DNA from 4 places in the Embleya scabrispora genome. Region 4 is predicted to be linked to each of the others. Evidence: riboswitches for the same ligand, from Rfam matches in the RefSeq annotation. Region 4 holds a riboswitch; each other region holds the start of a gene.
What was found. A riboswitch is a leader RNA that binds a small molecule or an ion and turns the genes downstream of it on or off. The one in region 4 is predicted to bind cyclic di-AMP.
Positions count from the first base shown of each region.

Region 1: another riboswitch for cyclic di-AMP. It lies ahead of B4N89_RS31645 (peptidoglycan endopeptidase); the one in region 4 lies ahead of B4N89_RS13140 (transglycosylase family protein).
Region 2: another riboswitch for cyclic di-AMP. It lies ahead of B4N89_RS53070 (transglycosylase family protein); the one in region 4 lies ahead of B4N89_RS13140 (transglycosylase family protein).
Region 3: another riboswitch for cyclic di-AMP. It lies ahead of B4N89_RS13685 (NlpC/P60 family protein); the one in region 4 lies ahead of B4N89_RS13140 (transglycosylase family protein).

Region 1 is NZ_MWQN01000002.1:245,547-252,978, forward strand. It holds gene B4N89_RS31615 (DUF6571 family protein) at 1-72, shown strand, start outside; gene B4N89_RS31620 (uridine kinase family protein) at 112-768, opposite strand; gene B4N89_RS31625 (DMT family transporter) at 879-1,199, shown strand; gene B4N89_RS31630 (TetR/AcrR family transcriptional regulator) at 1,196-1,735, shown strand; gene B4N89_RS31635 (TMEM165/GDT1 family protein) at 2,023-2,607, shown strand; gene B4N89_RS31640 (DNA-binding protein) at 2,619-3,095, opposite strand; cyclic di-AMP (ydaO/yuaA leader) riboswitch at 3,537-3,693, shown strand; gene B4N89_RS31645 (peptidoglycan endopeptidase) at 3,700-4,674, shown strand; gene B4N89_RS31650 (methyltransferase) at 4,824-6,638, opposite strand; gene B4N89_RS31655 (acyl-CoA dehydrogenase) at 6,787-7,432, opposite strand, start outside.
Region 2 is NZ_MWQN01000001.1:5,715,263-5,722,694, reverse strand. It holds gene B4N89_RS25235 (carotenoid oxygenase family protein) at 1-914, opposite strand, end outside; gene B4N89_RS25230 (threonine aldolase family protein) at 1,037-2,104, opposite strand; gene B4N89_RS25225 (SDR family NAD(P)-dependent oxidoreductase) at 2,086-2,787, opposite strand; gene B4N89_RS25220 (DUF6421 family protein) at 2,891-4,276, opposite strand; gene B4N89_RS53070 (transglycosylase family protein) at 4,544-5,269, opposite strand; cyclic di-AMP (ydaO/yuaA leader) riboswitch at 5,270-5,432, opposite strand; gene B4N89_RS25210 (EthD family reductase) at 5,654-5,989, opposite strand; gene B4N89_RS25205 (phosphoenolpyruvate hydrolase family protein) at 6,060-6,923, opposite strand; gene B4N89_RS25200 (Tm-1-like ATP-binding domain-containing protein) at 6,925-7,432, opposite strand, start outside.
Region 3 is NZ_MWQN01000001.1:3,092,757-3,100,188, reverse strand. It holds gene B4N89_RS13705 (MarR family winged helix-turn-helix transcriptional regulator) at 1-172, opposite strand, end outside; gene B4N89_RS13700 (MFS transporter) at 411-2,096, shown strand; gene B4N89_RS13695 (MFS transporter) at 2,173-3,537, opposite strand; gene B4N89_RS13690 (winged helix-turn-helix transcriptional regulator) at 3,743-4,204, shown strand; cyclic di-AMP (ydaO/yuaA leader) riboswitch at 4,762-4,899, shown strand; gene B4N89_RS13685 (NlpC/P60 family protein) at 4,908-6,002, shown strand; gene B4N89_RS13680 (DUF72 domain-containing protein) at 6,222-7,094, shown strand; gene B4N89_RS13675 (TetR/AcrR family transcriptional regulator) at 7,213-7,432, opposite strand, start outside.
Region 4 is NZ_MWQN01000001.1:2,983,779-2,991,210, forward strand. It holds gene rfbA (glucose-1-phosphate thymidylyltransferase RfbA) at 1-680, shown strand, start outside; gene rfbC (dTDP-4-dehydrorhamnose 3,5-epimerase) at 759-1,367, shown strand; gene B4N89_RS13130 (cell wall-binding repeat-containing protein) at 1,637-3,589, shown strand; gene galE (UDP-glucose 4-epimerase GalE) at 3,736-4,704, shown strand; cyclic di-AMP (ydaO/yuaA leader) riboswitch at 5,263-5,447, shown strand; gene B4N89_RS13140 (transglycosylase family protein) at 5,450-6,790, shown strand; gene B4N89_RS13145 (PIG-L family deacetylase) at 6,918-7,432, opposite strand, start outside.

The sequences.
Region 1 (7,432 bases), on a different contig from region 4:
ATCGCCGATCTGGCCGAGGACCGCCGGGCCCAGGCGATGGACACCGCCGCCCGCCGACTGGGCCGCAAGTAGCCCGATCGAGCCCGCCGCCCACTCCCCCGGGCGGCGGGCTCACCCGGATCCGCCGACGGCCCCGGCGCGCGACGAAGGCGATCCGGGCGGCACGAGCCCCGGCGGCGGCGTTCGGCCGCTCGTGCCGTCGACGCGCACATGGGGGCGGTCCCAGGGGCGGTCGGCGGCCAGGTGCGCGGCCTCGGCGGCGCGCCACAACCGCCAGAACCAGGCGAGCCCGGGCCCGTCGCGCTCCAGCGCGCGGGCGGCGGCGACCTCGTCCGGGGTGTCGACCAGGATGCGCAGCGCGGTGACCGTGCCGAGTTCCCGCCGGGCCGCGCCGACGCCCTCCAGGACCACCACCGGGGCGGCCGGTATCTCGCGGTAGCCGCCGATCCGATAGGCGGGCCAGTCGTAGCTGTCGCACCGCGCCGCCTCGTGCCGGGCCAGCGGCGCCAACAACTGCTCGCGCAGCCGCGGCAGCCAGCCGAAGAAGTCGCCGGGCCGGGCGAAGTCGTCCAGCCGCACCACGGGAGCGCCGGGCACGTGCGCGGCGAGCGCGTCGGCGAACGTGGTCTTACCGGAGCAGCCGATCCCGTCCACCACGATCAGCCGGGTCCCGCCGACGGACGGCGGGAGCGCCATGGCACGCGCGGCCAACCGGGCGGCCGTCGCGCACCGGCGCGGATCGGGCCGTTCCGGCCGTTCGGTGGACATCGGCGCAGCCTACCCATCACCACGAACACACCCGCCGGGGGCCGGCGGCCACGCAGCCCGTTCCAGTACGTTTGTACCTGTACATCTGTACAACTCGGTGGGGAGGGTGCGTGGCCTGGTTGTTCCTGGGGTTGGCGATCTCGTGTGAGGTGATCGCGACCAGTCTGCTCAAGAGCACCGACGGCTTCACCCGGCTGTGGCCGACGCTGGTGTGCCTGGGCGGCTATGCCGGCGCCTTCTACCTCCTGACGCTTTCGCTGCGCCAATTGCAGGTGGGCACGGCGTACGCGATCTGGTCGGGGCTCGGGACGGTGGCCATCGCCCTGGTCGGCGCGGTGTTCCTGAACGAGCCGATGACCCTGCTCAAGGCGTTCGGGATGGCCCTGGTGATCGCGGGCGTCGTGGTGCTGAACCTGGGCGGTGCGCATTGACCGCGACCCGGGATCCGGAGGGCCGCCGGTTGCGGATCGTGCGCGGCGCCGTCCAGGCCATCGCCGAGGTGGGCGTCGGCAACACCACACACCGCCTGGTCGCGGCGCGGGCCGAGGTCCCGTTGGGGGCGACCACGTACTACTTCGCCTCGCTCGACGACCTGGTCGCCGCGGCGTTGGCGTACGCGTCGGCGGAGACCGTGCGGATGGTGGACGACTGGGCGGCGCGGATCCGGGGCAGCGACGACGTGCCCGGCGTGCTCGCCACGCTCACCGCCGAATACCTCGCGGACCGCCCTCGGGCGCTGGTCGAGTACGAGTTGTATCTGGCCGCGGCGCGCAGCCCCGAGTTGCGCGGCTTCGCCCGGGCCTGGGTCGAGGGGGTCGGCGGCTTCCTGGCCGACCGGTTCGGACCGCCCGCGGCGGCGGCGGCGGTCGCGGTCCTGGACGGCACGATGTTGCAGGTGCTGACCCTGGGCAGGCCGCTGGACGAGGAGCAACTGCGCTGGTCGCTGGCGCGCTGCCTGGCGTCGTGAGCCGGATTCGGGCGCGCCCGGCGCTGCTCGGGCGGGGCGTCCGCGTGCGGTAGGGTCGCAGCAGCGAAGGGGAGTAGCCCCGCGAACCGGTCGTCGACATGCTGGAGCCCTCGGGTTCCCGGTGGCCGGGCCCGGTCATCCCGGGTGGGCGAGACCTTCGGCCAGGCAACGACGCGTCCGCGTTCCTCGCGGACGCACCCCGTCGTGCCGGGCCGAGTGGTCCTCCAATCCGCCGAGCGGCGCTTCGTGAAGACCCGGGGCCCGGCTCTCGCAGAAAGCCACCCGGAATGCACCTCGACCTCCTGGCGATCCTGACCGCCTTCGGGCTGATCTTCCTCGCCGAGCTCCCGGACAAGACCATGTTCGCGTCGCTCGCCATGGGCACCCGCATGCGCCCGCTCTACGTCTGGTTCGGTACCTCGACCGCGTTCGCGGTGCACGTCGCGCTCGCCGTCGGCGCCGGCGGCCTGCTCGGCCTGCTTCCCGGGTGGATCGTCAAGCTGGTCTCCGCCGCGCTGTTCGGCTTCGGCGCGTTCATGCTGCTGCGTGGTGGTGGCGACGACGAGGACGCGGACGGCGGCGGTGCGCGGATCACCGGTTTCCGTGCGGTGTTCTCCACCGCCTTCATGGCCGTGTTCATCAGCGAGTGGGGCGACCTGACCCAGATCACCACCGCCAACCTGGCCGCCACCAACGGCACCTGGTCCACCGCGATCGGCTCGGTCGCGGCGCTGATGTCGGTGTCCGCGCTGGCGCTGCTCGCCGGCCGGTTCATCGCCAAGCGCATGCCGTTGCGGACCGTGCAGCGGATCGGCGGGGTGTGCATGCTCGGCCTGGCGATCTGGTCGCTGGTCGAGGTGTTCACGGGCTGACCCGTGCGGGTTCAGGTCCGGGCGGCCGGGTCGTCCGCCGACTCGGGGGTGGTGCGGCCGAGCAGGCGTTCGTAGCGCTGGCGGGCCGCCTGCGGGGTGCCCAGGCCCAGGCCGAAGGCGATCTCCTGCCAGGTCATCTCGCGCCCCCGGGCCATCCGCAGCAGCCCCGCCTCCAGGTCGTCCATCTCGCCCCGGGCCATCGGGATCAGGCTCAGCGCGGCGGTGATGTCGGCGTGGTCGACCGCCGGCTCGCCGTCGGCGGGCTGGGCGATGCCGCCGAGCAGGAACGACACCAGGCGGATCGCCTCGTGCGGGCCGAGCATGTACGGGTTCACCTGCCGCGCGCGCTGCTCGTCGGTGGCCGCGTGCCGCTCGGCGATCCGGAACAGGGAGGCGTGTACGCGCCGGGCCCGCGCCTGCTCGGGGTCGGGCGCGCTGAAGGGATCGTGGGATTCGGGGGTCTCGAGGGTGTCCGAACTCGACGTCATGGGCACAGCATGCCGAGAGGCACGGAAAGGTGTCAACGAATCGTGTCGCACAGTCCATGTTGAACATCTTGTTCATATGAGATTTCGCCCCCGCCACGGGCGCGGCCGGCCCGCCGGGCGAATGTGATGTAGCCCGCACGGATAAAACGGACATAAATTATATAGCCGACTTCGAGCGGCAATTCATTTCCGGTGGCCGGCGACGGATCTCGACTATTTTCCGTTACCGCTCCGTCACGCCACTCTCCGAGATATGCCCTCGTCATCGCGGGTGCTTCCGACCGAAGCCGGCCGAGATGTCGCCTTTATTCCGCCTTTACGCTCCGGGCAAAGGCTGCGATTCGGTTGTGATCTCCCCATCGCATTGCCTACCTTTCTCGCCGATTCACCTTTCGGGTGAACCCTGCCGCCGGTACGCCGAATCCCGTCGCCGGCAGCGGGATGTCTACAGCGAACAATCCGACGGGAGCGGGGGAACCAGGTGAATCGCCGTGGCCGGGATCGTTCCGGTGACGGCTAGGGGTGAAGTCGCGTGAAGCGACCGGGCTGCTCCAGTCCGAATCCGACAGCTCACCTCGTAGGCGACAGGAGAGGACCCCATTTCATGCTGTCCGCAAACGCTCGCCATCGAGCCGCTCGCCCCGCCAACGTCCGCCGCTTCGTCGCGGCGGTGGGCATCGCCGGCATGGGAGCCGTCATCCCGGTCGCCGGCGCCGGTGCGGCCCACGCGCAGGTCCCCACCACCGACCAGACCCCCACCGGCGCCTCCGCCGTGCTGTCGGCCACGCCGACCGCCGCGGTCGAGAGTGCCCCGGTCCAGGCCGAGGCCGCCGCCCCCGCGGCCGCCACCGCCGCGGACAAGGCCCGCTACCTGGTCCAGGCCGGTGACACGCTGTCCCAGCTCGCGCTGACCAACAAGGTCTCCGGCGGCTGGCAGAGCCTGTACCAGCTCAACCGCGACGTGCTCCTGTCCGGCCCGGACCTGATCGAGATCGGTCAGACCCTGCGGCTGACCGGCTCGGCGCCCGCGCAGCCCAAGGCGGACGCTCCGGCCAAGCCGAGCATCCGGGTCCAGCCGAAGACCACGGTCACCGGCAAGACCGCGCCGAAGCCGACGAGCAAGCCGGCGGTCGACGTCGCGGCCAAGCCCGCCGCCAAGCCCGCCGCCAAGCCCGCCACCGGTGGCTCGAAGGGCAACCAGGCGCCGACCGGCGGTTCCTCGAACGCGTCGAGCAAGGCCGCCCAGGCCGTCGCCTTCGCCAAGGCGCAGGTCGGCAAGCCGTACGTGTACGGCGCCACCGGCCCGAACGCGTACGACTGCTCGGGTCTGGTCCAGGCCGCGTACAAGGCGGCGGGCATCTCGCTGCCGCGCGTGACCAACGACCAGTTCGCGGCCGACCCGCACGTGTCGATCGCCAACCTGCAGCCCGGCGACCTGGTGTTCTTCTACTCGGGCATCAGCCACGTCGGCATCTACATCGGCGACGGCAAGATGGTGCACGCCGCCAACTCGCGCAAGCCGGTGGAGATCGCCTCGATCAACACCATGCCGATCGCCGGCGCCACCCGCCCGAACTGATCGCGCGACCCGGCCGCGGCGGCGCCCGGGTGACCATCGCACAGCAGTGGCGGTGGCAGTAGTGCTCGGCGCCGTGCCCCCGACCGTGGTCGGGGGCACGGCGCCCTCGCGCGTGCGGTGCCCTCGTGTGCTCGTACGTGTGCCCGGTGCTAGCCCTGCGCGGGACGCGGTCGGGCGGTGAGTACCGCCATGTCCAGCGGCAGCGGGCGCAGGTCGAGCAGTTCGAAGCCGCCCTCGGCCAGCAGCGCGCGATACTCCGCCACCGTGCGCTCGCGGCCCCGGGCATTGGTCATCATCTGGATGTCGAAGCGCAGCGGCAACACCGACCCGCACGCCTCCACGATCGGCCGTTCGACGATCGCCAGACGTGCGTCGACCGGCATCGCCCGGGCCAGTGCCCGCAATACGACCAGGCACTCCGGGTCCGCCCAGTCGTGCAGGATCCGGGCCAACAGGTACAGGTCGCCGCCACCGGGCAGCGGATCGGTGAAGAAGTCGCCGACCACCGGGTCGCACCGGTCCCCGCCCGCCGACGCGGCGAGCAACTCCCGGGCGGCGTCGACCACATGCCCCCGCTCGAAGAGCACCCCGCGCGCGGTCGGATGGTCGCGCAACACGCGCAGAAGCAACTCCCCGTCGCCGCCCCCCACATCGACCACGGTCGCGGCCGGCGGCAGGTCCAGGGCGGCTGGCACCGCGTCGAAGACGATCGTGCCGAACGCCATCGCCTCCCGGAACAACCGGGCCTCGTCCGGGTGTTCGGCGAAATACTCGAACGACTCCCGGCCGTGCACCCGGGTGAACGCGTCCTCGCCGGTGCGCACCGTGTGCTCCAGGCCGAGATACGACGTGAAGAACAGACCGCTGTACAGGTCCGCCAGCGCGGCCAGCGAACCGTCCCGATCGGTGCGCAGCAGCGCGCCGCGCTCGGTGAGCCGATAGTGCCCGTCCGCCTCGGCCCGCACCACCCCGTGCCCGGCCAGCAGGCGCAACAGCCGCCCCAGGCGGTCCGGTTCCGCGCCCGCCACCTCGGCCAGGTCGGTCACCGACCGGGACCCGTCACCGAGGTGGTCGGCCAGGCCCAGCCGCGCCGCGACACCGATCGCCTGGGTCACCCACGCGCCGGTGACCAGGTGCAACATCTCGCGTGTCGGGTCCTCGCGCGGCGGGTCCTCCTGTGTCGTGTCCTCGCGCGGCAGGTCCTCGCGCGGGGGCGAACCGGCTCGACCGGCCGCGGGGTTCGAAGCCGCGTGGCGCCGCAGCACCTCGGGATACGAACCGGTGGCCAGGATCTCCAGCCGGCGCGGCCAGCGGTCCGAGGCCGGTTCGCCCGTGCTGCGGAAGTACAGCACGAAGGTGTCCTCGTGCGGGTTGAAGCCGCCGCCGTCCCGGAGCACCTCGTCCCGGGACACCAGCAGGTCGTGCAGATCCAGCAGGGTGACCGGAGTCGGCTCGACCACGCGGAAGGCGAAGTGTGTCTCGCCGTTGCGGGCGCGCTCCTCGGCGCGCAGTCGAGCGAAGTCGGCTCCCGGGACCGGTGCCACGGCGAACAGTTCGAGGTTGCGGCCCTCGCAGGCGGCGACCCCGTCGCCGGGCAGGGCGCATCGGACGATGTGTACCTCGACCGATTCCGCGCGCAGGCCCAGGCGTTCGGCGATCCGGTTGCGCACGACCGTGCTGGGCACGACCTCGGTGGTCCGTAATCCCCAGTGCGGCAATCGGTCGAGCAGGTCACCGAGCCGCTCCGGGAACACGAGCAGCGCGGCGTGGTCGAAGCGGCAGTGCCGGGACACCATGTCCACGACCGCGTCGGGAACTCCCGGCGGCAGCGCGGCCCGGAGGATGTCCGCCGCGCCGTGTCCGCAGACGTGGTCGATCAACGCGCGGATACGCTCGGCGTCCGGATCGGACAGGTGCTCGGGGGCGATCCCGGTCGGGACGGCCGTCGAAGATGCAGGGTTCATCGAAGCTCCGTTTGTCCGTGGTCCGAGGGGTGGTGCGCGCGTCCCGAACGGCCCGGCGGGGGTGCGCGGGTCGGGGCGGGGCGCCATAAGGAGGGAATGGGGAGTCAGGGGGGATGCCCGGGGAGGTGGCCCCGGGGGTGGCGGGGCGTCACGTCGTCAGGTCGCCGATCGGGTCGTCCCCGGCCAGGGCGCCCCGGACCAGGCCCGGCGGTACGTCCAGCAGGTCGATCAACGCCCGGGCGTGCGGCGCCAGTCGGGCACACACGGCGTCGATCCGGGCCGACAGGGTGCGGACCTCGTCGACGGTGAGCAGGCCGGCGGCCAGGAGCCGGCCGTCGTGCGCCGAGACTTCCTCCAGGACCCGGAGCAGGCACAGGTCGTCGAGCACCGGCTCGGCCACCCGGTGCCCGAACATCGAGCGGGCGTCGTGGATCAGCGCCTCGACCGTGATCCGCGCCGCGTGTGCCTCGCCCAGGCGCTCGGCGGCATCGGCGCAGTCGTTGCGCAGGACGAACGGGTCGGTTCCCCGCTCCGCGCCGATCCGCAGCCGCTCGACGAGTTCTTCGTGCAGCAGTCGCTCGCGGGCGCGGAACAGGCCCGCCCAGCCGTGGCGTTCGAGGGGCGCGGCGGAGCGGCCCGAGGCGTCGGGGGCTTGGGGATCGTCGGGAGCGGCCGGGGGCTCGTACTCGACGCCGGTCGCCATCGACCAGCCCGCGTCGAGGAGGATCAACTGGTTGTCGCCGCCCGCCGCGTTGAAGGCCATCGCCAGGCCCTGGTAGTCGATCAGCCGGTTT
Region 2 (7,432 bases), 2.7 Mb from region 4:
GAGATCGCGCCCACCACGGGGAATTCGGGATAGCCGGGCGCGCCCACCCACCACCGCCAACTCGTCTCCCACGCGGCCCGATCGAACCTCGGCGCCTCCAGCACGATCCGCCCGCGCACGTCCTCGTACGCGTTGGCCACGTGCAGCACCATCCCCGGCGACACCTCGAACCAGGTCGGCACGGCCGGGCCGGTGCGCGGCATCACGCCGATCCGGGGCGCGTAGGACTCGCTCCAGCGGTAGGGCACGCCGGAGGACTCGGCCGGGTTGAACACCACGGGCAGGTCGAGCCAGACCACATGACGCCGCGTCAGCCCGAAGTCGTGCATCAGCGAGGGCCCCGCGCCGCAGATCACCTCGCTGCGGATGATCCGGCCCCGGGGCGACGCCACGTGGTACGTGAGATACGGCGGAGTCGGCGAGCAGCCGAAGAAGTGCAGTTCGCCGGTGCCCGGATCGGTTTTGGGGTGCGCCGTCATCGCGGTGGTCAGCCCGCCGGCGAAGTCGTACGGGCCGACCGTGTCCAACTCGCGGGTCACCTCGAACGGGAGGTTGGCCTCCTGGAGCGCGAGCAGCCGACCGGCGTGTTCGACGATGTGCGTGCCGGCGACGCTCGCGGTCAGGTCCACACTGCCGTCCGCGCGCACGTACGGCGCGCCGTTCCACGCCGGGGTACGCACCCACCGGTTGCGATACCACTCGGCCCGGCCGGCCCGCAGCCGGATGCCGTGCAGCATGCCGCTGCCCCGGAACCAGTGCGACGGCACGTCACCGGGTCGCGGGTTGTGGCCGTTGCGGATGTAGCGACCGTTCAGCTCCGGCGGAAGCCTGCCCGAAACCTTCAGGTCGCGCCGGTCGATCTCGTCGGCGACGGGCGCGAAGTGCTCGGCGAGATAGGGCTTTCGCAGGTCCACGACGGCGCGCTCCGATCACCCGGGTCGGTGACTGTAACACCTGTTCCCGCCGATCCGGCACCCGACGCGAAGGCGGGCCGGGGCGTCCGCCCCGACCCGCCCACCGCCGCGCGCCCGTTCGGCTAGCGCGCGCCCAACTCCTCGGCGAGCGCGGTCGCGAAGGCGTCGATGTCCGCCTCGGTGGTATCGAACGCCGTCATCCAGCGCACCTCGCCGATCGACTCGTCCCACGTGTAGAACCGGAACCGCTTCTGCATCCGCTCGGTCACATCCACCGGCAGCACCGCGAACACCGCGTTGGCCTGCGGCATCCGGGACAGCGTCACCCCGTCCAGGTCGGCGACCTTCTCGGCGAGCAGCGCCGCCATCGCGTTCGCGTGCCGCGCGTTGCGCAGCCACAGGTCGCCGGAGAGCAGCGCCTCGAACTGCACCGACACGAACCGCATCTTGGACGCGAGTTGCATCGCCGCCTTGCGCAGATACTTGATGCCGCGCGCCGCGTCCGGGTTGAGCACGACCACGGCCTCGCCGAACATCAGGCCGCTCTTGGTGCCGCCGAAGGACAATACGTCCACGCCCACGTCCGTGCTCAGCGCGCGCAGCGGCACGTCCAGCGCGGCGGCGGCGTTGGCCAGGCGCGAGCCGTCCAGGTGGGCGAGCATGCCGTGGTCGTGCGCGTGCGCGACCAACGCGGCGATCTCGTCCACCGTGTAGACCGTGCCCAGTTCGGTGCTCTCCGCGAACGAGACCACCCTCGGCTGGGCCCGGTGTTCGTCGCCCCAGCCCCACGCGTGCGTGTCCACGAGTTCGGGGGTGAGCTTGCCGTCGGGGGTGGCCACGGTGAGCAGCTTCAGGCCCGCCACCTTCTCCGGGGCCCCGCACTCGTCCACGTTGATGTGCGCGGTGGCCGCGCAGATCACCGATTCCCAGCGGTCGGTCATCGACTGCAGGCCGACCACGTTGGCCCCGGTGCCGTTGAACACCGGGAACACCTCGGCGCGTTCGCCGAAGTGGGTGCGAAAGACCTCGGTCAGGTGCTCGGTGTAGACGTCCTCGCCGTAGGAGATCTGGTGTCCGCCGTTGGCCGTGCCGATCGCGGCCAACACCTCGGGATGTATGCCCGCGTAGTTGTCGCTGGCGAAACCGCGCGCGTCGGGGTCGTGACGCGGGGTCAGGGGACGTTCAGGCACAGTCGTTTCCCGTTCAGGTCGATGGCCGGAGTGTTCCACAGACCCGCGATCTCGGCGGCGAGATCGGCGACGTCGGTGAATCCGGCGAACTTTGCGTTGGGTCGGGCCTCGCGCATCTCGTCGTTGACGAGTGCCTTGACCACCAGGATCGTGGCCGCCGCCTCGGTGTCGGTGAACGCGTCGGCCAGCGCCAGGGTCCAGGTCTCCGCGGCGGCCTTGGCGGCGGCGTAGCCCGCGTTGCCCTGGGTCGGTTGTCCGGCCGCGGCGGCGGAGATCAGTACGAATCGGCCGCGCGGGCTGCGCGCGAGCGCTTCGTGGAAGGCCAGCGTGGTGTGCTGGAGGGTACGCACGAGCAGGTTGTGCAGCAGGGCCCAGTCGTCGAGCGAGTTGTCGCCGAACCTCTTGCCGCCGCGCCAGCCGCCGACCAGGTGCACCAGCCCGTCCACCCGGCCGTGCTCGCGCTCGACCTCCTCCGCCCAGCGGCGGGTGGCGTCCGGGTCGAGCAGGTCCACCACCGCGCCGCGCGCTCCGGGCGCGGCGTCCACGCTCGCCCGCAATCGTTCGGCGTTCGCGTCCGCGCCGTACACCCGGGCGCCGGCGCCGACCAGCCGTTCGAGCACCGCCCGGCCGGTGGGGCCACCCGCGCCCGCGACCGCGATCACCGCGCCTTCGAGACCGTTCATCACTGCGACTCCTCGTTCACGTGCCGTTCGTCCTGGCCCGTACCCCGGCGGGCATCCGGCGCACCCATCGCACCCCTCGCACGCCGCACCCGCACCCGCACGGTCACGACGCCGCGGCGTCCCGCTCGCGCGCCTCGCCCGGGCCCGCCTGCGGGGCGTCGGCGGTGATCCCGCGCGTGGACGCGATCACGTCGCGCAGCCGCCGGTTCAGCGCCTCGTAGAACATGCTCAGCGGGAACTCGTCGGGCAGTACCGCGTCCACGAGCGCCTTCGGCGGCCCGTCCATCGGCAGCGCGGCGGTCCCCTTGGCCCACACCGAACCGGGGTGCGACGGCACGTATTCGGCGACCAGTCGGTAGCCGGCCAGCCAGTGGCCGACCTTCGAACGGTCGACACCCTCGCGGTAGAGCCGGTCCACCTCGTCGAACAGTCCGAGGACCGCGTCGGTGATCCGGTCCCAGTCGATGGTGAGGCGGTTGTCCGACCAGTCGAGCACACCCGCGCGATGCAGGTAGGCGAACAGCAACTGCCCGCCGAGCCCGTCGTAGTTGCGCACCCGTCCACCGGTGACCGGGAAGCGGAACAGCCGGTCGAAGATCACCGCGTAGCGCACCAGCGGCGCGGTCGGCTCGCCCTCCGCGGACAGCGCGACCGCCTCGCGGAACGCGGTCAGGTCGCAGCGCAGCTCCTCCAGGGCGTACATCCAGAACGGCATGCGCTGCTTGATCATGAACGGGTCGAAAGGCATGTGCCCGCGCATGTGGCTGCGGTCGTGGATCAGGTCCCACAACACGAACGCGTTCTGGGCGAGCTGCTGGCTCTCGACCAACGCCTGTGCCTCCGGCGGCAGTTCCAGCCCGAGGGTGTCCGCCGCGGCGGTCCCGACCCGACGGAAGCGGGCCGCCTCGCGGTCGCAGAAGATGCCGCCCCAGGTGAACCTGGGCACTTCGCGGACGGCCACGGTCTCGGGGAAGAGCACCGCCGAGTCGGTGTCGTATCCGTCGGTGAAGTCGACGAACGCGAGCGGCACGAACATCGCGTTGTCGTAGCGCGTCGCCTCCAGGTCGGCCAGCCACTGCGGCCACACCACCCGCAGCAGCACCGCCTCGACGTTGCGGTTCGGGTTGCCGTTCTGGGTGGTCATCGGGAAGACGACCAGGTGCTCCAGGCCGTCCCGCCGGTTCTGCTCGGGGCGGAAGGCGACCAGCGAGTCCAGGAAGTCGGGGCGGGCGAAGTCGGCCTCGGCCCAGCGGTGGAAATCGGCCACGACGGCGTCGAGGTAGGCCTCGTCGTACGGGAACAGCGGGGCCAGTGCCGCGATGGCGGCGGTGATGTCGGCGACCAGGACGCGGGCGGCGGCATGCCCGGACGGCTCGATCGAACCGTCCTTGGCCTGAAGCGGACGCAGGTCGGCAACGGCTTCCTTGAGCACCGGCCACTGCGGGTGGTCGACGGCGGTACGGACGGCTACGCGGGTCATGTCGGACATGAAACCCCCTCAAGGGAAACGCAGGAACCACGGCCAGATGAACCTATGTCAAAAGAATTTCACGTGGCAAGGCGGATTCAAACGCAATCTTATCGTCCCCAGTACGTTTTGCCCGAATAAGTTGGGAATGCGATCATCTCGTTCCCGCGAAGTCCGCAGCCGAACCATCGGCCGGGGAACGCGCCCGACCGCCCCGCTTCGGCCCCACCGAACGCACGTGGGCCCCGCCGAGGTATTCGACGGGGCCCACGTGGTGGTGCGGGTGGATCAGACGGCGAGCTTGGTGCCCACGCCGATCACGTTCGGGTTGTCGCCGATGACGCCGGCGTTGGCCGCGTGCAGGGCCTTGTAGCCGCCCTTGACACCGAACTTGGCCGCGATCGCGGACAGCGTGTCACCGGACTTGACGGTGTAGGTGCCGGAGCCCGACGCCCGCCCGGTCGCGGCCGACTTCGGCGCGTCCTGCTTGGCGACGTCCTGCTTGGGCTGCACGTTGAGCTTCGGCGCGTTGCCGGTCGCGGGCTTGGCCTCGGACTTGGGCGCGGCCTTCGGCTCGACCGAGGACTTGGTCTTGCCGGTGGCCGAGGACTCGGCCGTGGCGTTGGCGTTGCCGCCCTTGCCCAGACCGGCCTTCACGGAGCAGACCGGCCAGGCGCCGGGGCCCTGGCTCGCCAGGACCCGCTCCGCCACGGCGATCTGCTGCGCCTCGGAGGCCTGCGCGGCACTGGCCGCGTACTGGCTGCCGCCGAACGCGTTCCAGGTGCTCGGGGTGAACTGCAGACCGCCGGAGAAGCCGTTGCCCGTGTTGATGCTCCAGTTGCCGGTGCTCTCGCACTGGGCGACCGCGTCCCAGGTGGACGAAGTCGCGGCGTTCGCGCTGCCCGCCATGCCCACGAGGGGAAGGACGAGACCCGCGCCGGCGGCGACGGCGATGCCGGCGCGACGGCCACGAGAGAGCGAACGAACCGGAGCGGTGATGGCACGGAAGGTCATTGATTACCTCGTCGGGCGCCTACGAAGTTAGCTGTCGGGTTCGGACGATTGGCCCGGCCTCGCCTGTCACAGGCATGGCTTCACCCCAGGCATCGGCAGTGCCGATGTCGGCTCACTTGGTTCCCCCGCTCCTGCCGCCAGTCGATATCGACTGCTTCCCTCGGGCGGCGGCAGGATTCGGCGTACCGCCCGGGGAGTCCGCTTGTGCGAACAACCACGAAGCTACGCACCGGTTCGCCGGGTTGGCAAACATTTCGGGCTGTTTGTGAGGTCCCCCATAGGGGGGAATAACACCTATTTGCCCTATTTGTCGCCGTCCTTGCAGGTCACGGCTCCGGCGTACACGGTGCGCGGCCGCGCGGTCACGCGTGCGTCGACGACGGACTATTCCGTCGCGGGCAGCTCCACCGGAACCACTACCCGCTCCTCGTCCCAGAGGAACGTCGCCCCGCCGGTCGCGAAATGGGGCACGTCGGCCACCGTGGCGCGGCCCTCGGGCGAGTCCAGCACCGCCTGGAGCTCCGCGCGTGAGGGCGCGTACAGCGCGACCACCAGGTAATAGGGCGGCCTCGCGCCGGAGGGATCCGGCTCGCACTTGCCGATGGTCCAGCCGGTGAGTCCCGGCATGGTGCGGGCCAGCGGGACGTGCTTCTCCCAGTAATAGGAGTCGAACGCCGCCGGGTCTTCGGGGTGGCCGTAGAGCACGGTCAACTTGTACATGCCGAATCCTCACGCTCGGAGTGGTCGGACGGACGTACGTTTCGCGCCACGCGTGTGCCGGGCGCGTCGGCTACGGGTGTGCCGGAGTGTCGCCCGCCGTGGCGACGCCCCCACCCGGGGTGATGCTCTTGAACGCCCGCGCCTGTTCGGTGATGGCCACCTCGGTCGGCAGGCGTTCCATGCTGGAGGCGCCGAAGAAGCCGACCACGCCGGTGGTGTGGGCCAGGACGTACGCCGCGTCCCCGGGTTCGGCGATCGGGCCGCCGTGGCACAGCACCAGCACGTCGGGGTTGACCTCCGCCGCCGCGTCGCGCATCTCCTGCACGCGCTCCACCGCCTGGTCGAGGGTGACCGCGGTGGTCGCGCCGATGCTGCCCTTGGTGGTCAGGCCCAGGTGCGGGACCAGCACGTCGGCGCCGGCCGCCGCCATCGCGCGGGCCTGCTCGGGGTCGAAGACGTACGGCGCCGTGAGCAGGCCGCGCTCCGCCGCCAGCCGGATCATCTCCACCTCCAGGTCGTAGCCCATCCCGGTCTCCTCCAGGTTCTGCCGGAAGACACCGTCGAACAGGCCGACCGTCGGGAAGTTCTGCACTCCCGCGAAGCCCATGGCCGCGAGTTGGTCCAGGAAGTGCGGCATGACCCGGAACGGATCGGTGCCGCACACCCCCGCGAGGACCGGAGTACTGCGCACCACCGGCAGCACCTCGCCCGCCATCTCCACCACGATCGCGTTGGCGTCGCCGTACGGCAGCAGTCCCGCCAACGAACCCCGGCCGGCCATGCGATAGCGGCCCGAGTTGTAGATGATGATCAGGTCCACACCCCCGGCCTCGGCGCACTTGGCGGACAATCCGGTGCCCGCGCCCGCGCCGATCACGACGCCGCCCTGCTCGATCGTCGTGCGCAGTCGGCCCCGCGCCTCGCGTCCGTTCATCTCAGTCCACATGTCCCTTCGTGATCAATTCGTGCAATCGATCCGCCGCCGCCTTGGCGAACGCCGGATCGTTGATGTCCGTCGCGGCCTCGTACAGCTCGACGGCGGTCCCGTCGAGGCCGGCGCGCAGCGCGTCGAACAACGCCGTATCGGCGTCGGAATCGTAGAAGGGTCCGCCCTCGACGTCGATCGCCGAAATCCCGCGCAGGGGCAGGTACAGCGCGGTGGGCCCGGTCGCGTCCCTCAGTTTGGCGGCGATCCGCCGTCCGAGTTCGGCGTTTTCGGCCGGTGTGGTGCGCATCAGCGTCACGGTCGGGTTGTGCACGTACAACAGCCGGTCCTCGAAACGCGGCGGAACGGTGTCGCGGGGGCCGAAGTTGACCATGTCGAGCGCCCCCACGCCGACCACCTGCGGCAACCCCACGCGTCCGGCGGCGGTCAGCCGCTCCGGGCCCGCGCTGAGCACCCCGCCGACCAGGTCGTCGGCCAACTCGGTGGTGGTCAGGTCC
Region 3 (7,432 bases), 110 kb from region 4:
ACAACGCGCCGTTCTCGTCGAGCCGTCCGGCCAGGCCCAGTTGGTTGATCGAGACGCCGATGCCTTCCAGGCGTTCGTTGAGCAGTCGCTGTACCGACTGCTGGGCGCGCCAGAGCAGATGGGGCAGCTGCTCGCTCCACGCGGCGGCGGCGACTTCCCGGTGGGCGGGCATCACACGTCTTTCCCTTCTTCGTACGGCCGGGGTCCGCACCCCGTGGGTGCCTCACCGGTCACCGTAGGGCACGTTCGTCCCCGGGCAGGGCCACGTCGACGTACACGTTCGCAGGTGAGGTGCATGTTCCCAGACGACGCGCATGTTCGCAGAGGGTATGCATGTTTTAAGTATGCATATAAGTTCTCAGTCTTCTGATAACTTGACAGCCTTCGATTACTCGGAAGGCTGTCTCACCATGTCCACGACCTCGCAGTCCACCCCGTCCGCAACGAGCCCGCCGCCGACCCGGGCCGTGGCCCGGCCGGCGCTCACCGTGGTGCTCGCCTGTCTCGGGGTCTTCGCCTCGTACGTGCCCATCGGCGGGGTCGCGGTGTCCCTGCCGACCATCCAGCGCGGGCTCGACGCGTCCACGAGCGATCTCCAGTGGATCAGCGACTTCTTCATCCTGCCCATGGCGGCACTGATCCTGACCTTCGGCCTGATCGGCGACCTGTACGGGCGCAAGAAGGCGTTCCTGGCCGGCCTCGCCCTGCTCGCCGTCGGCGCCGCCATCAACCTGACCGCACACAGCGTGGCCCAGGTCTGGGTGGGCCAGGCCCTCTCCGGCGCGGGCGGCGCGGCCCTGCTCACGTCCAGCCTGGCGCTGATCAGCCACGCCTACCCCGACTTCCGGACCCGGGCCAAGGCGATATCCGCGTGGGCCGCGTCGCTGGGCCTGGGCATGTCCCTGGGCCCGCTGCTGAGCGGGACGATCCTGGAACACGCCTCCTGGCGCTGGATCTTCGCGCCGACCGTGCTGGTCTGCCTGATCGGCGCGGTCATCGCGGTAGTGCTCCTGGAGGACTCGCGCTCGGCGCACGGCCGGGCGATCGACGTCCCGGGTCAGCTCACCGCGATCGTGGCGATCTCCGGCCTGATCTACGGCGTGATCGAGGGCGGCACCAGCGGCTGGACGCACGGTCCGGTCCTGGCCGCGTTCGCGCTCGCGGTGCTGGGCCTGGTGGCGTTCGTGTGGGTCGAGCGCCGTTCGGCGGCACCGATGTTGTCGCTGGACCTGTTCTCCTCGCGGGCCTTCAGCGGCGCCGGCGTGGTGATCATGCTGACCATGTTCGGCCTGGTCGGGATCGTCTTCTCGCTCAGCCTGTTCTTCGGCAACGTCCAGCACCTGAGCGCCCTCGACATCGCCTACCGCTTCCTGCTCGTGAACGGTCTCGGCGTGGTGTTCGGCCCGATCGTCGGCCGGCTGGTCGGGCGGATCGCCCCGGGGCTGCTGCTGACCGGCGGTCTGGTGCTCACCGGGGTCGGCATGCTGTCCCTGAACACGCTGGACACGGACACCGGATTCGCCGCGCTGATCGCCCCGTTGATGGTGATCGGCATCGGCTTCGCCTTCGTCATGACGCCGATCACCTCGATCGCGGTGAGCAGCGTCCCGCACCACCTGGCCGGCATGGCGAGCGCGGGCAACAACACGCTGCGCCAACTCGGCGGCGCGCTCGGCCCGGCCGTCCTGGGCGCGGTACTGACCAGCCGGATCACCGCGGTCCTGCCGGGTCACCTGGCCGACTCCGGACTGGCCGACGCCGACCGCGAACACGTACGCGCGGCCGTGTCGGACGAGGGCCTGTCGGCGGCCGGCCATCTGGGCCTGGCTCCCGAGCCCACGGGTAAGGCGCTCGGCGCGATCGGCGACAGCTTCGCGGACGCGATGCACGTCTGCATGACGATCGCGGGGGTGGGCATGTTCGCGGCCGCCGTGATCACCGTGCTGACGATCGGGGTTCGGCGGGCGAAGCCGCACGGGGGTACGGCGGTTCGGGCGTCGGGACCGGGAACCGCGTCGGGCCGGGTGCCGGCGCAGGCATCCGCCGCGACGGTGGCCGCCGGTACCGGTCCGGGGGCGGGCTCGGCCGGGGCCTGAACCCCGATCCGACCGGGACACCGCGACGAAGCCGCTCGCCGATGGGCGAGCGGCTTCGTCGGTGATGGCGACTCGGCTAGGCCGCCGCCCTCGCCCGCCGCCCGCGCAGTCCGAACGCGGTCACCGTGGCGCCCAGCACCACCCCCACCAGCGGCACGATCAGCGCGGTTCGAAAGCCGTCCAGCTCGGAGCCGCCCGCACCGGCCAGGACCGCGGTGACCGTCGACAGGCCCAGCGCCGCGCCGAACTGGAAGGCGGTGTACAGGAGTCCGCCGGCCAGGCCCTGCTCGTCCTCGTCGATGCCGTCGGTCGCGGCGATGGTGAGCGGGCCGTACGCCAACGCGAAGGCCAGTCCGAGCAGCAGCATCGTCGGGAACATCGCCACGTAGGAGGTGTCGCCGTCGATCGACAGGAACAGCGCGTACGCCACGGCGGCCGTCACCATCCCGCCGAGGATCACCCGCAGGTTCCCGTAGCGCTCCACCAGCCTCGGTGTCAGCGTCGGTGCGAGCACCGCGTCCGCCCCGACCGCGAGCAGCGCGAAACTGGTCTCCAGGGTCGACCAGCCGCGGATCTCCTGCAGGTAGAAGACCGCGATGAACTGGAAGCCGAAGAACGAGCCCGCGAACAACAGCGCGCCCAGGTTCGCCCGGATCAGCGCGCCCGAGCGCAGGATGCCGAGGCGTACCAGCGGATGCGCCGCGCGCCGTTCGACGGCCACGAAGGCGAGCAGGAGGGCGACCCCGCCCGCGAAGACCGCGATCGTCCAACCCCGGCCGTCGGCGGGGTGTTCGAGCCGGACCACGCCGTAGACCAGCAGCAACATCGAGCCGGTCACGCTGATCGCGCCGACGAGGTCGAAGCCCCCGCCGGCCTCGGGCCGCCGGTCCCGGGGGATCAGCGCCGACGCCGCCGCCAGGATCACCGCGGCGAGCGCGACCGGTACGAAGAACACCAGCCGCCAGTCGATCGCGGTCAGCAGTCCGCCGATCACCAGGCCGAGCGAGAAGCCGCCCGCGGCGGTGCCCGCGTAGAAGAGCAGGGCCCGGTTGCGCTGCGGCCCCTCCGGGAAACCGGTGGTGATGATGGACAGCCCGGCGGGCGTCATGAAGGCCGCCGAGGCGCCGGTCACGAAGCGGGCCACGATCAGCATCCAGCCCTCGGTGGCGAATCCGCCCAGGCCGGAGAAGACCAGGAAGACGGTCAGCCAGACGAGGAACGTCCGCCGCCGGCCGAGCAGATCGGCGGTGCGGCCGCCGAGGAGCATGAAGCCGGCGTAGGCCAGCACGTACGCGCTCATCACCCAGCTCACGCCTCCGGTGGACATCCCCAGGTCCTCGCGGATGGTGGGCAGCGCGACATTGAGCATCGCGACGTCGATGCCTTCGAGGAAGATCGCGCCGCAGAGGACGAGCAGCATGCCCCAGGCGCGGGGGCTCATGCGGACGGCGGGGGCGTTGCCGGGGGCGGATTCGGTGGCGTTGCCGGGCGCGGACGTGGATGTGGACATGCGGCAGCCCCTCGGGAGGCGGGTGGGTGGGATCGCGGTGGGATCGCGGTGAGGTCGGGGCACCGGGGGGTTGGTTCTTCGGACGAACCCGGTTCCCTCTTGTAACCGACCCCATCCTTCGGCAGCATCGACTTCCATGGAAGAAGGCACTTCGAAGGAACCGACCCCCTGCCCGGGTAACCAGGAGGACTACGACGCCCTCCAATGGGACGTGCGCGAGGGGTGCGAGGTCCGGCAGATCCTCGACCGGGTCGCCGACAAGTGGTCGCTTCTGGTGATCGCGATCCTGGAGAGCCGTACCTTGCGCTTCACCGAGCTGCGGCGGGAGATCGACGGGATCAGCCAGCGCATGCTCACCGTGACGCTGCGCCAGCTCGAACGCGACGGCCTGGTCCGGCGCACGGTCTATCCGGTCGTGCCGCCTCGGGTGGACTACGCGCTGACCCCGATGGGGACCACGCTGCACACCACGATCCGCTCGCTGGTCACCTGGACCGAGGAACATCAGGAACGCATCGCCGAGGCGCGGGCGGAGTACGACGCGCGTACGGGAGCGGAAGGCGACCTGGTGGCGGCGGGACGGTCGGTGCCGGGGTAGTCGTCGGCGCGGCGCCGGTCGCGCTCATCCCGGTGGCGGTTCGGCGGCGGTCGCCGGCCGGGGTTGTGACCGTTCGGAGGTCGAGACCCGGCGGCCGACGACCGTCCGCGGGGCGATTTTCGAAACCGGGTTCGGGGGTCTGCCCCCACGCCTGTTCGACGACGCGTATTCGCCTCGGTTCGGCGTCCCGGCGAATGTCCGGTTCGAAAAGTACCGGCAAGCCGGTCGAAACAGCGGAGCCTCGCGGGTGGTAACCCCGCGGTCGGCCCATTTTCCCGGGCGCGGCCACGTTTGTGGAGGTCGAGCGCCGGATGCTTGCCATCAATCGCTGCCAAATGGGTCCAAGATCGACTTTCGGGATTCCGAGTGCTTTTACTGTGATACGACGACGAGTGAAACGGAACTCTTGGTAAAGGTTTGGCAATGCAGAGACCCGGAGTGGGGGTCGTGACACCCCTGTGACTATCGTTCTGCGATAGGCGATCGGCTCGAGGTCGGCCACCCGGTCGACACGATCGCCTCCGCCGAATTCGGTGACGGGTTTCGGTGACGGTGGGCAACCACGGTCGTCGCGACGCAAGCCGGAACCGGGGACCCTCGCAGTCCCTTGGGGTGAATCGGTGCTTCGGCACCGTAGGGCGCCTTCTTCCGCCCGAACCCGTCAGCTAACCCGGTAGGCGGCCGAGGAAGGAGACCGCCGCCAGTGGCGTCCCAGCGTCGATCAGGGCAGCACCGCAAGCCCAAGCCCCGCACCGCCGTGCGTACCGCCGCGACCGTCGTCACGGCCGCCGCGACGATGACCGGTGTGATGACCTTCGCCGGCACCGCGAGCGCGGACCCCGCGCAGTCGTTCCAGCAGACCAAGGACCGCGTCAACCAGCTGCACAGCGATGCGATCAAGGCCACCGAAGCCGCCAACGGCGTCGACGAGCAGATCACCAAGCAGCAGGGCACCGCGAACCAGACACAGGCCCGGATCACCGAGGAACAGGCCGCGCTCAACACGCTGCGCGACCAGATCGGTGTCCTGGCGGCCAACCAGTACCGCAGCGGTGGTCTGCCGCCGTCGCTCTCGCTCGCGCTCAGCGGCGACCCCGAGGGTTACCTGCAGAAGTCGCAGATGATGTCCCAGCTCGACGGCCAGCAGGCCGCGAAGCTGAAGCAGATCGCGGCGCAGGCCCGAGCCCTCCAGCAGGACCGCACCGAGGCCTCCTCGCAGCTCGCGGAACTGGAGAAGCTGCGCACCGAGCTGAACCGGCACAAGGGCGAGATCCAGAACAAGCTCGCCGAGGCACAGCGCCTGCTGAACACGCTCACCGCGCAGCAGCAGAAGGAAGTCCTCGACTCGAACGACCACAAGAACGACGAGGGTTCGCGCACCGAGACCGACCGCAGCTCGCGCGGCAAGACGGACCAACCGCCGACGACGGGCAAGGACGTCCCGGTGTCCGGCCGGGCGGCGGCCGCGATCGCGTTCGCGCGGGCCCAGATCGGCAAGCCGTACGCGCCGCGAGGTGTGGGCCCCGACTCGTACGACTGCTCGGGCCTGACCCAGGCATCGTGGCGCGCCGCCAACGTCTCGCTCAGCCGCACCACGTGGACCCAGGTCAACGACGGCCCGCGGATCTCCAAGGACGCGCTCAAGCCGGGCGACCTGGTGTTCTTCTTCCCGGACAACTCACACGTGGGCATCTTCATCGGCAACGGCAAGATCATCCACGCCCCGCGCCCCGGCAAGAACGTGACCGAGGCCCCGTTGGACTCGATGTCGTTCTACGCGGCCGTCCGACCCGGCTAGGCCCGGCGACCGCCGGCGAACACGTGCTTGTGGCACGACGATCGGTCCGAGTGGGGCGAACACGTACCTCCCGGACCGATCGTGGTCGGCGGCGAGACGCGTCGAGCGGATCGGGGCCGGGGTCGGGGTTGCTGCCGGTGCCGGTGCCTCGGAGCACGCGGTATCTCGGGTTGCCGTGCCGTGCCGTCGGTTTCGGGAACCGGGGTAGGCGTGTGGACCATGGACCGTATATCGGTGGGCACTTGTTCGTGGACCGACTCCGCCCTGGTCTCCAGCGGTTGGTATCCGGCCGAATGCCGGGACGACGCGGAACACCGACTTCGTTACTACGCCCGTCAGTTCCCCGTGGTCGAGGTGGACGCGACCTACTACGCCCTGCCCAGCACCCGCAACAGTCTGCTGTGGGTGGAGCGTACGCCCGAGGGATTCACCTTCGACGTCAAGGCGTTCTCGCTGCTCACCGGACATCCCACCAGACCGGGTTCGTTGCCGGCGGAGCTGCGGTCGCTGCTGCCGCCACGGGTGCGCCCGGGTGCTGTCGACGATCGTTTGTCGGACGAGGTCTGGCAACGGTTCAGCGGGGCGCTGCTGCCGTTGCGCGAAGCCGGACGTCTCGGCACGTTGCTCTTCCAGTTCCCGCCGTCCTTGGCGCCCGGTCCGGCCGCCACCCGCTTCCTCCACGACTGCGTCGAGCGGGCCCGGGGATGGCCGCTCGCCGTCGAGTTTCGGCATCCGCTCTGGTGGCAGGACGAACACCGCGCCAAGACGACGGCTCTCCTCGAACGCCTCGATGTCGCCGCGGTGGCGGTCGACACGGCGCAGTCGCTGCCCACGTCCATCCCGCCGGTCGCCGTGGCCACCACGTCCGAGGCGGCGGTGGTTCGCTTCCACGGCCGCAACCCGGCCTGGGGAAGCGGCTCGAAGGAAGAACGGTTCCGCCACACGTATACGAGCGCGGAACTGGCCGAGTGGGTGCCCCGGGTGCGCACGCTGGCCGAATCCGTCGACCGGGTACACGTGCTGTTCAACAACTGTTGTGCCGACGCAGCCGCCCAGGCAGCCACAACCATGCGCGACCTGCTCGACGGGTAGGGACCCCTGATCGTGCCGCCGACCACGGACGATAACCATTCGACCATTGCCGGTGACCCGGCGAGAGGGTGAACGGCGCCGACCACGGTGAGGGGCGCGAATACCCCCCGGACACGATCTAGCGCAGCAGGCCCGTGAGGACGCCGGTCACGATGCGGGTGAACAGGGCGTCCACCGATTCCGGGATCTGGGGTTGGTGGGTGAACGCGGCGGCCAGGTGCGGGTGTCGGCCCTCGGCGGCGATGTGGGCGAGGTAGGCGGCCTGGGCCTGCTGCCACTCGGGGATCGTCCGGCCGTCGAGGGACTGGGCCACCTCGGCGCGCGCGAGCGCCGACACC
Region 4 (7,432 bases):
TGCGGCTCGAGTACGTCGAGCAGGCCAGCCCCGACGGCATCGCCCAGGCGTTCCTGTTGGGCGAGGAGTTCATCGGCGGCGAGCCGGTGGCGCTCATCCTGGGCGACAACATCTTCCACGGCGTGGGTCTGGGCCGGCAGCTGCGCCAAGGGGTGGACCCGGTCGGCGGTCGGGTCTTCGCCTATCCGGTCGCGGACCCCAAGGCGTACGGCGTGGTCGAGTTCGACGCCGAGGGTGTGGTCCGCTCGATCGAGGAGAAGCCCACCCAGCCGAAGTCGCGCTACGCGGTGCCCGGGTTGTACTTCTACGACGCGCGGGTGGTCGAGATCGCCAAGGCGCTCAAGCCGAGCGATCGGGGCGAGCTGGAGATCACCGGGGTCAACGCGGCCTACCTGGAGCGCGGCGAGCTGATGGTGAGCGTGCTCGACCGGGGTACCGCGTGGCTGGACACCGGTACCTTCTCCTCCCTGGTGCACGCGGCGGAGTTCGTCCGGGTCATCGAGGAGCGGCAGGGGCTCAAGATCGGCTGCATCGAGGAGGCCGCCTGGCGGGCCGGCTTCATCGACGACGCACAGTTGGCCGCGCTCGCGCAACCGCTGCTCAAGAGCGGCTACGGCAAGTATCTGGTCGATCTGCTCGCCTACGGCGACGGCATCGCGCCGCTGCCGGAAATCCCCTGAGCCGGCGCGGACCCCTCGACCATCGCATTCGACCCACCCGGATCCGGCCCCCGGGTCCGACGGACAAGGACAGAACAGATGAAGTTCCGCCCCCTCTCGATCGAGGGCGCCTGGGAGATCACCTTCCGGCAGCACGGGGATCCCCGCGGCATGTTCATGGAGTGGTACCGCTTCGACATGCTGTCCGAGGAGGTGGGACACCCGCTCCGGCTCGCGCAGGCCAACATGTCGGTGTCGGCGCGCGACGTGGTGCGCGGGATCCACTTCGCGGACGTGCCCCCGGGGCAGGCGAAGTACGTGACCTGCGTGCGCGGCGCGGTCCTGGACGTGGTGGTGGACCTGCGCGTGGGCTCGCCGACGTTCGGCACCTGGGAGGGGGTCCGGTTGGACGACACCGAGCGGCAGGCGGTGTACATCTCCGAGGGCCTGGGGCACGGCTTCTGCGCGTTGACCGACGACGCGACGCTCAGCTACCTGTGCTCGGAGACCTACGCGCCCACGCGCGAGCACGCCGTACACCCGCTCGACCCGGACCTGGCCATCGCCTGGCCGACGGCGGGCGCCGCGCAGTTGTCCGAGCGGGATCTGGCCGCGCCCACGCTGGCCGAGGCCCTGCGCAACGGGCTGCTGCCCGACTACGAGCAATGCCGGCGTTTCACCGAGTCGTTGGGCGATGTTTCCCCGTAGTCCCCCTCCCGATGGGAGCGCGAAGGGGCGGGCGTCGCGGCTCCGTCTAAACGTCTGGTGGGTGTCGTCGCGCGGCGATAGTGTCTGCGCGACGACGACCCGATGCCGCGGGGGGGTACCCGGCCCGGATTCGTCGTTCCATCGTTGGTGATCCGACTCGACCACACCACGCGCGGAACTCGTGTCCCCGCCGGAAGTACCCGCGTGGAGATGTCGGATCACCCTCCTCGGGAGGACCTTTTTTGAAGATCCGCACGCTCCGCGGTTCCATGGCACTGCTGTCGGCGAGCGCGCTCGCCGGCGGCATGCTGGTGGCGCTGGTACCGACGTCCGCCCAGGCCGCACTGGGCGGAGGGGAAGGCCTACTGGCCGGTTCCTCCTACACCAACAGTCGGATGGAGGGCAGGCAGGCCGACGGGACCGCGATCGACCTCGGCCTCGGCCAGGGTTTCCACCCCTCCTTCTCGCCGGACGGCAGCCACATCGCCTTCGTCCGCAATGACCGGCTCCAGATCGCCCGGGTGGGTACCACCGCCGTCCGGGAACTCACCGGGTCCCCGCTGTACCAGGTCGCCTTCCCCAAGTTTTCCCCGGACGGGCGCTACATCTACTTCACCGCGAGCCCCGGCGGGGAACCACGCGCGTATCGGATCCTGTCCGACGGAAACGGCGACCCCGAACCCGCTTTCCCCGGGCAGCAGAGCTGTGACCGCTACCTGTCCACGTCCTCCGCGTGGACCTACGTCTTCCAGCGCGGATGCGGCATGGACACCTCGGTGTGGTCGTACGACGCCCGCACCGGCGCCACCGCCAAGATCGTCGACGACGCCGCCACGCCGGACATCTCCCCCGACGGCACGTCGATCGCCTTCGTCCGAGGGGGGAAGACCTCCACGCCCCGTATCTTCACCGGCAGCCCGACCGGTGCCGACGTCAAGCAGCTCACCCCGGACGCCGAGGGCAACGCCTCGATGCCGACCTTCTCTCCGGCGGGCAACAAGGTGGCCTATGTCAGGGAATACGACACATGGGTCATGGACAAGAGCGGCGAGAACCGGAAGCTGGTCGCCAAGAACTTCCTGAAGGGCTCCTGGCAACCGCTGCGCAAGGAAGGCGTGTTCCGGGTCTGGGGCGACACCGCCCGGGAGACCGCGATCGCCAACTCCAGGTTCAAGTGGGCCTCGGTCGGCGACACCTCCTCGGGTCTGCGACAGGCCGACTCGGCGGTGATCAGCCGGTCCGACTTCTTCTACGACAGCCTCGCCGGCCCGGCCCTGGCGGGCGCGAAGAACGGCCCGCTGCTGCTGGGCGGTTGGGGCGGGCCCGGGAGTCTGTACGAGGAGCTGAAGCGCACTCTGCGGCCCGGCTCGACCGTGTACATCCTCGGCGGCACGGAAGCGCTGAGCGGCAACTACGAGAACGACCTCCGGCAGTGGGGCTACACGCCCAAGCGGCTGGCCGGTCCCACCATGTACGAGACCGGCATCGCGATCGCCCGGGAGACCAACCCGGCGCCGAAGAACGTGTTCGTGGTCACCGGTGAGGCCTACTACGACGGCCTCTCGGCGGGTGCCGCGGCCGGCGGCACCAAGGACAGCGTGGTCGTCTACAGCGCGGGCGACAACATGCCCGCCGTGACCGAGTCCTACCTGAACGCGATCAACCCCGCCACCACCAACGTGATCACCGTCGGCGGGCCGGCCGACAACGCGCTGCAGACGGCGAACCTGCCGTCCTGGCCGGACGGCGCGCAGTACTACTCGGTCTCCGGGAACACCGCGGCCGACACCGCGGCCAAGCTCGGCCGGTTCTGGTTCGCCGCCCCGCGCACCGTGGGTCTGGCCACCACCAAGACCTGGCAGGACGCCCTCACCGGCGGCGCGATGATGGCCGGGCTCGGCCCCATCCTGCTCACCGACGAGGACAGCCTGGCCCCGTCCAGTTCCTGGTACCTCTACGACAACGGCGCCTCGCTCTCCTCGGTGGTCCTGGTCGGCGGCGAGTCGGCGCTCAACGGGCCGATCGTGGACCAGGCCGGCAACCAGATCGGGCTCCCGGGTCAGTACACCTACGTACCGATGTACAACGGGGTCGAGCCGCCCGCGGGCAAGGCGCTGCGCGCCGCGCCGGCGGACAAGCCCGGCAGCCCGGCCGTGAACGGTCCGGCGAGCGGCACCGGTCCGCAGGCCGGTTCGGGCGTCGAGCGGCACACCAAGCGCTGACCGCACGACACCACGACGACAGCGCGAGACACCGAGGGCCCTCGGCGGGACATGTCATGTCCCGTCGGGGGCCCTCGGCCCGTCCCGGCGGCCGAAAGGCACGGGCGAAACGCCCCCGAAGCGGTCCATCCGGTTAGGGTCTCGACATGAAGTGGCTTGTCACCGGCGGTGCCGGATACATCGGAACGCATGTCGTACGCGGGCTCGTCGCGGCCGGGGACGAGGTCGTCGTGGTCGACGACCTCTCCTCCGGAATCCGCGAGCTGGTGCCGGACACGATCCCGGTGGTGGTCGGCTCCGTGCTGGACCGGGCGCTGCTCGACGAGTTGTTCGGCGCGCACACCTTCGACGGCGTGGTGCACATCGCGGGCAAGAAGCAGGTGCCCGAGTCGGTCGCGCGTCCCCTCTACTACTACGAGGAGAACGTGGAGGGTCTGCGGACGCTGCTCGCGGCGATGGTCGCGGCCGGCGTGCCCCGGATCGTGTTCTCCTCCAGCGCCGCCGTCTACGGCATGCCCGACGTGGACCTGGTCGACGAGGACACCCCGTGTCTGCCGATCAACCCGTACGGCGAGAGCAAGCTGGTCGGCGAGTGGCTGATCGCGGCCACCGCGCGGGCGCACGGGATCTCCTACGCCTGCCTGCGCTACTTCAACGTCGCGGGCGCCGGCGCGCCGGAGCTCGCGGACGCGGGCGTGTCCAACCTCGTGCCGATGGTGCTGGAGAAGGTGACGGCCGGCCGGGCGCCGGTGATCTTCGGGGACGACTACGACACCCCCGACGGCACCTGTGTGCGCGACTTCATCCACGTGGTGGACCTGGCCGAGGCGCACGTGGCCGCCGCCCGTCGGCTCGCCGCCGACCCCGGCACTCGCCTGGTGCTCAACGTCGGCCGAGGTCGGGGTACCTCGGTCCGTGAGATGGTCGAACTCATCCGCGAGGTCACCGGTTTGCGCGAGTTCGGGCCGAAGACGCTGCCCCGGCGCGCCGGCGATCCGGCCCGGGTGGTCGCGAGCGCCGAGCGGATCGCGGCCGAACTGGACTGGAAGGCCCGCCTGGACGTCTCCGACATGGTGGAGAGCGCGTGGGCGGGCTGGCGGGCGCGGCGCGGGTGACGGGCGCGGGGCGCGCCACGTGGTGGGCGCCGGGCCGCCCGGGCGGGTGCCGCGCGTCCTGTGCCCCCGCATTCCCCCGAGTGCTTTCGGATGCCTCGAACGCCTCGATGCGACGCCGGCCGTCGAGTCGGCGTCGCGCGGCGCGCGTGGGGTGAAGTGCGCCGGGACGAGTCGGACTCGGGGCTTTTGTCCTGTGGGCCGAATCACCCCGGGTGCGAGTGCGAAGGGGCGCCGCGATGGGTAACGGCGCCACTCCGGACCCGAGACGCGCGATGCGCCTGTGACGAACGGGACTTCGGTGATCGTTCCCGGGTGATCCGGATGAGGCTCGACCAGGGTCCTTTGTCACTCGATCCGGCCGAATCCACCACGGAACGCCAACTACGGTCCTTTCCGTAAGGGATCATCTACATTGCGCTCAACCGCAAAACGGATAATCGTCTTCTATCAGACACAGACTTGTGATCTTCGGCGGAGCCTGCTTAGCGTTCGATCCGTCCGTATCCCACACGGACCCCGATCGCCGGTACGCCGAATCCTGTCGCCGGCCGTTCGGGAGGCTGACGAGCACCACACGACAGGAGCGGGGGAACCACAGGTGAACCGCCGAACACGGCACCGATCGAGACGGTCGGCCGCCGCGAACGGCTTGGGGTGAAGCCACGTCCTTCGGGACGTGGCCGGGCTATCGATCTCCGGCCCGAATCCGACAGCTCACCTCGTAGGCGTGGGAGAGGATCCAGCCATGCTGTCCGGAACCGGGCGTCATCGCCGTCGCAGCACCAGCAGGACCACGCGTCTGATCGCCGCGGCCGGCGTCGCCGGTGTCGGCGTCGCCATGCCGATCATCGGGGCGGGCACGGCTCAGGCCGCGTCCGTGAGCACCTGGGACAAGGTCGCCCAGTGCGAGAGCACGGGCAACTGGAAGATCAACACCGGTAATGGCTTCTACGGCGGCCTCCAGTTCACCCAGAGCACCTGGAACGAGTTCGGCGGCTCGCAGTACGCCGCGCGCGCCGACCAGGCGACCAAGAGCCAGCAGATCGCGATCGCCGAGAAGGTGCTCAAGAGCCAGGGCCCCGGCGCCTGGCCGGTCTGCTCGGTCAAGGCGGGCCTGACCCGCGGCGGTGCCGCTCCGGACCTCGACACGGGCTCGGCGGGCGGCAAGACCGCGCCGAAGACCGCCCCGAAGACGGAGAGCGCCAAGCCGGCGCCGAAGACCGAGACCGCCAAGCCGAAGATCGAGGTCAAGAGCGAGGCGCCGAAGACCGAGGCGCCCAAGGACGAGACTCCGAAGACCGAGGCGCCCAAGGCCGCCAAGACCGACGCGGCCACCGGCTCCTACGTCGTGGTCGCCGGCGACACGCTGTCGCAGATCGCGAACGCCCGGAACGTGCCCGGCGGTTGGCCGAAGCTGTACGAGGCCAACAAGAGCGTGGTCGGCGAGAACCCGGACCTGATCTTCCCGGGCCAGCAGCTCACGGTCGACGGCAAGGCCGCGCCGGCCGCCGAGACCAAGACCGAAACCAAGACCGAGCCCAAGGCCGAGGCACCGAAGGCGGAGACGCCCAAGGCCGAGGCCAAGACCGAGGTCAAGCCGGCCGCCGCGCCGAAGACCACGGTCAAGTCCGAGAGCACCAAGGCCGACTCCTCGGCCAAGGGCTCCGAGCAGGCCTCCGGTTCGTATGTCGCCCCGGTCTCCGGCGCCACCCTGACCGCGAGCTTCGGCTCGGGCGGGTCGCGCTGGTCCAGCGGCCACCACACCGGCCAGGACTTCGCCGTCTCGACCGGCACCACGGTGCGCGCGGTCACCTCCGGCACGGTCGTCTCGGCCGGTTGGGGCGGCGCGTACGGCAACGAGGTCGTGATCCGGCACGCGGACGGCAAGTACACCCAGTACGCGCACCTGTCCTCGATCTCGGTCAAGGCCGGGATGAAGGTGCAGACCGGCCAGAAGATCGCGCTCTCCGGCGCGACCGGCAACGTCACCGGCCCGCACCTGCACTTCGAGGTCCGCACCACGCCGAACTACGGCTCCGCGGTCAACCCGATGACGTGGCTGCGCAGCCACGGCGTGAACGTCTGATCCACCACACTCCCGCGCCGAACGGCGGGCATCCCTTCCGGGGGATGCCCGCCGTTCGCGTACGCCGGCCGGGCGGGCGCGTGGCGGCGGGCCCGGGGCCGGGTGGACGCCGGCCCGGGGGCGGGGGTCAGGGGAGGTGGGCCGTGTGCAGGGTGCCGTTCGTGGTGAGCCACAGGGCGAGCGGGCGGCCCGTGGCGTCGAGGGTGGTGGTCGGGGCGGTCGGGATCGGATCGTCGGCGAGCACGAGCGGCGTGGGGGTCGCGCCGAGCACCACCGGTCGGCCCTCGGCGTCCCGGGTCGAGGTGAGCAGCGTGCCGTCGGGGCGGGGCAGTTGCCACAGCGGCTCGTAGCCGGCCCCGGCCGTGCGCGGGGCCGTGGGAACCCAGGTGCCGGGGCCGGCCTCGGTCGTGCCCGCGATCTCCGCCGTCCCGGCCCGCCGGTAGCCGACCGTGACCCGGCCGTCGGCGCCGACCGACGCGGCGGGCGGCCCGACCGGGTGATCCGCCGCGATCGTGCGTGGCGGGCCGGGCCGGTCGCCGACCACGTCCCAGGCGCGGATGCCCTCTCGGGCCGTGCCGAACACGGTGACCCGGCCGTCGGGGCGGGTGACCGCGGTCGGGCCCTCGACGATCTCGGCGCCGC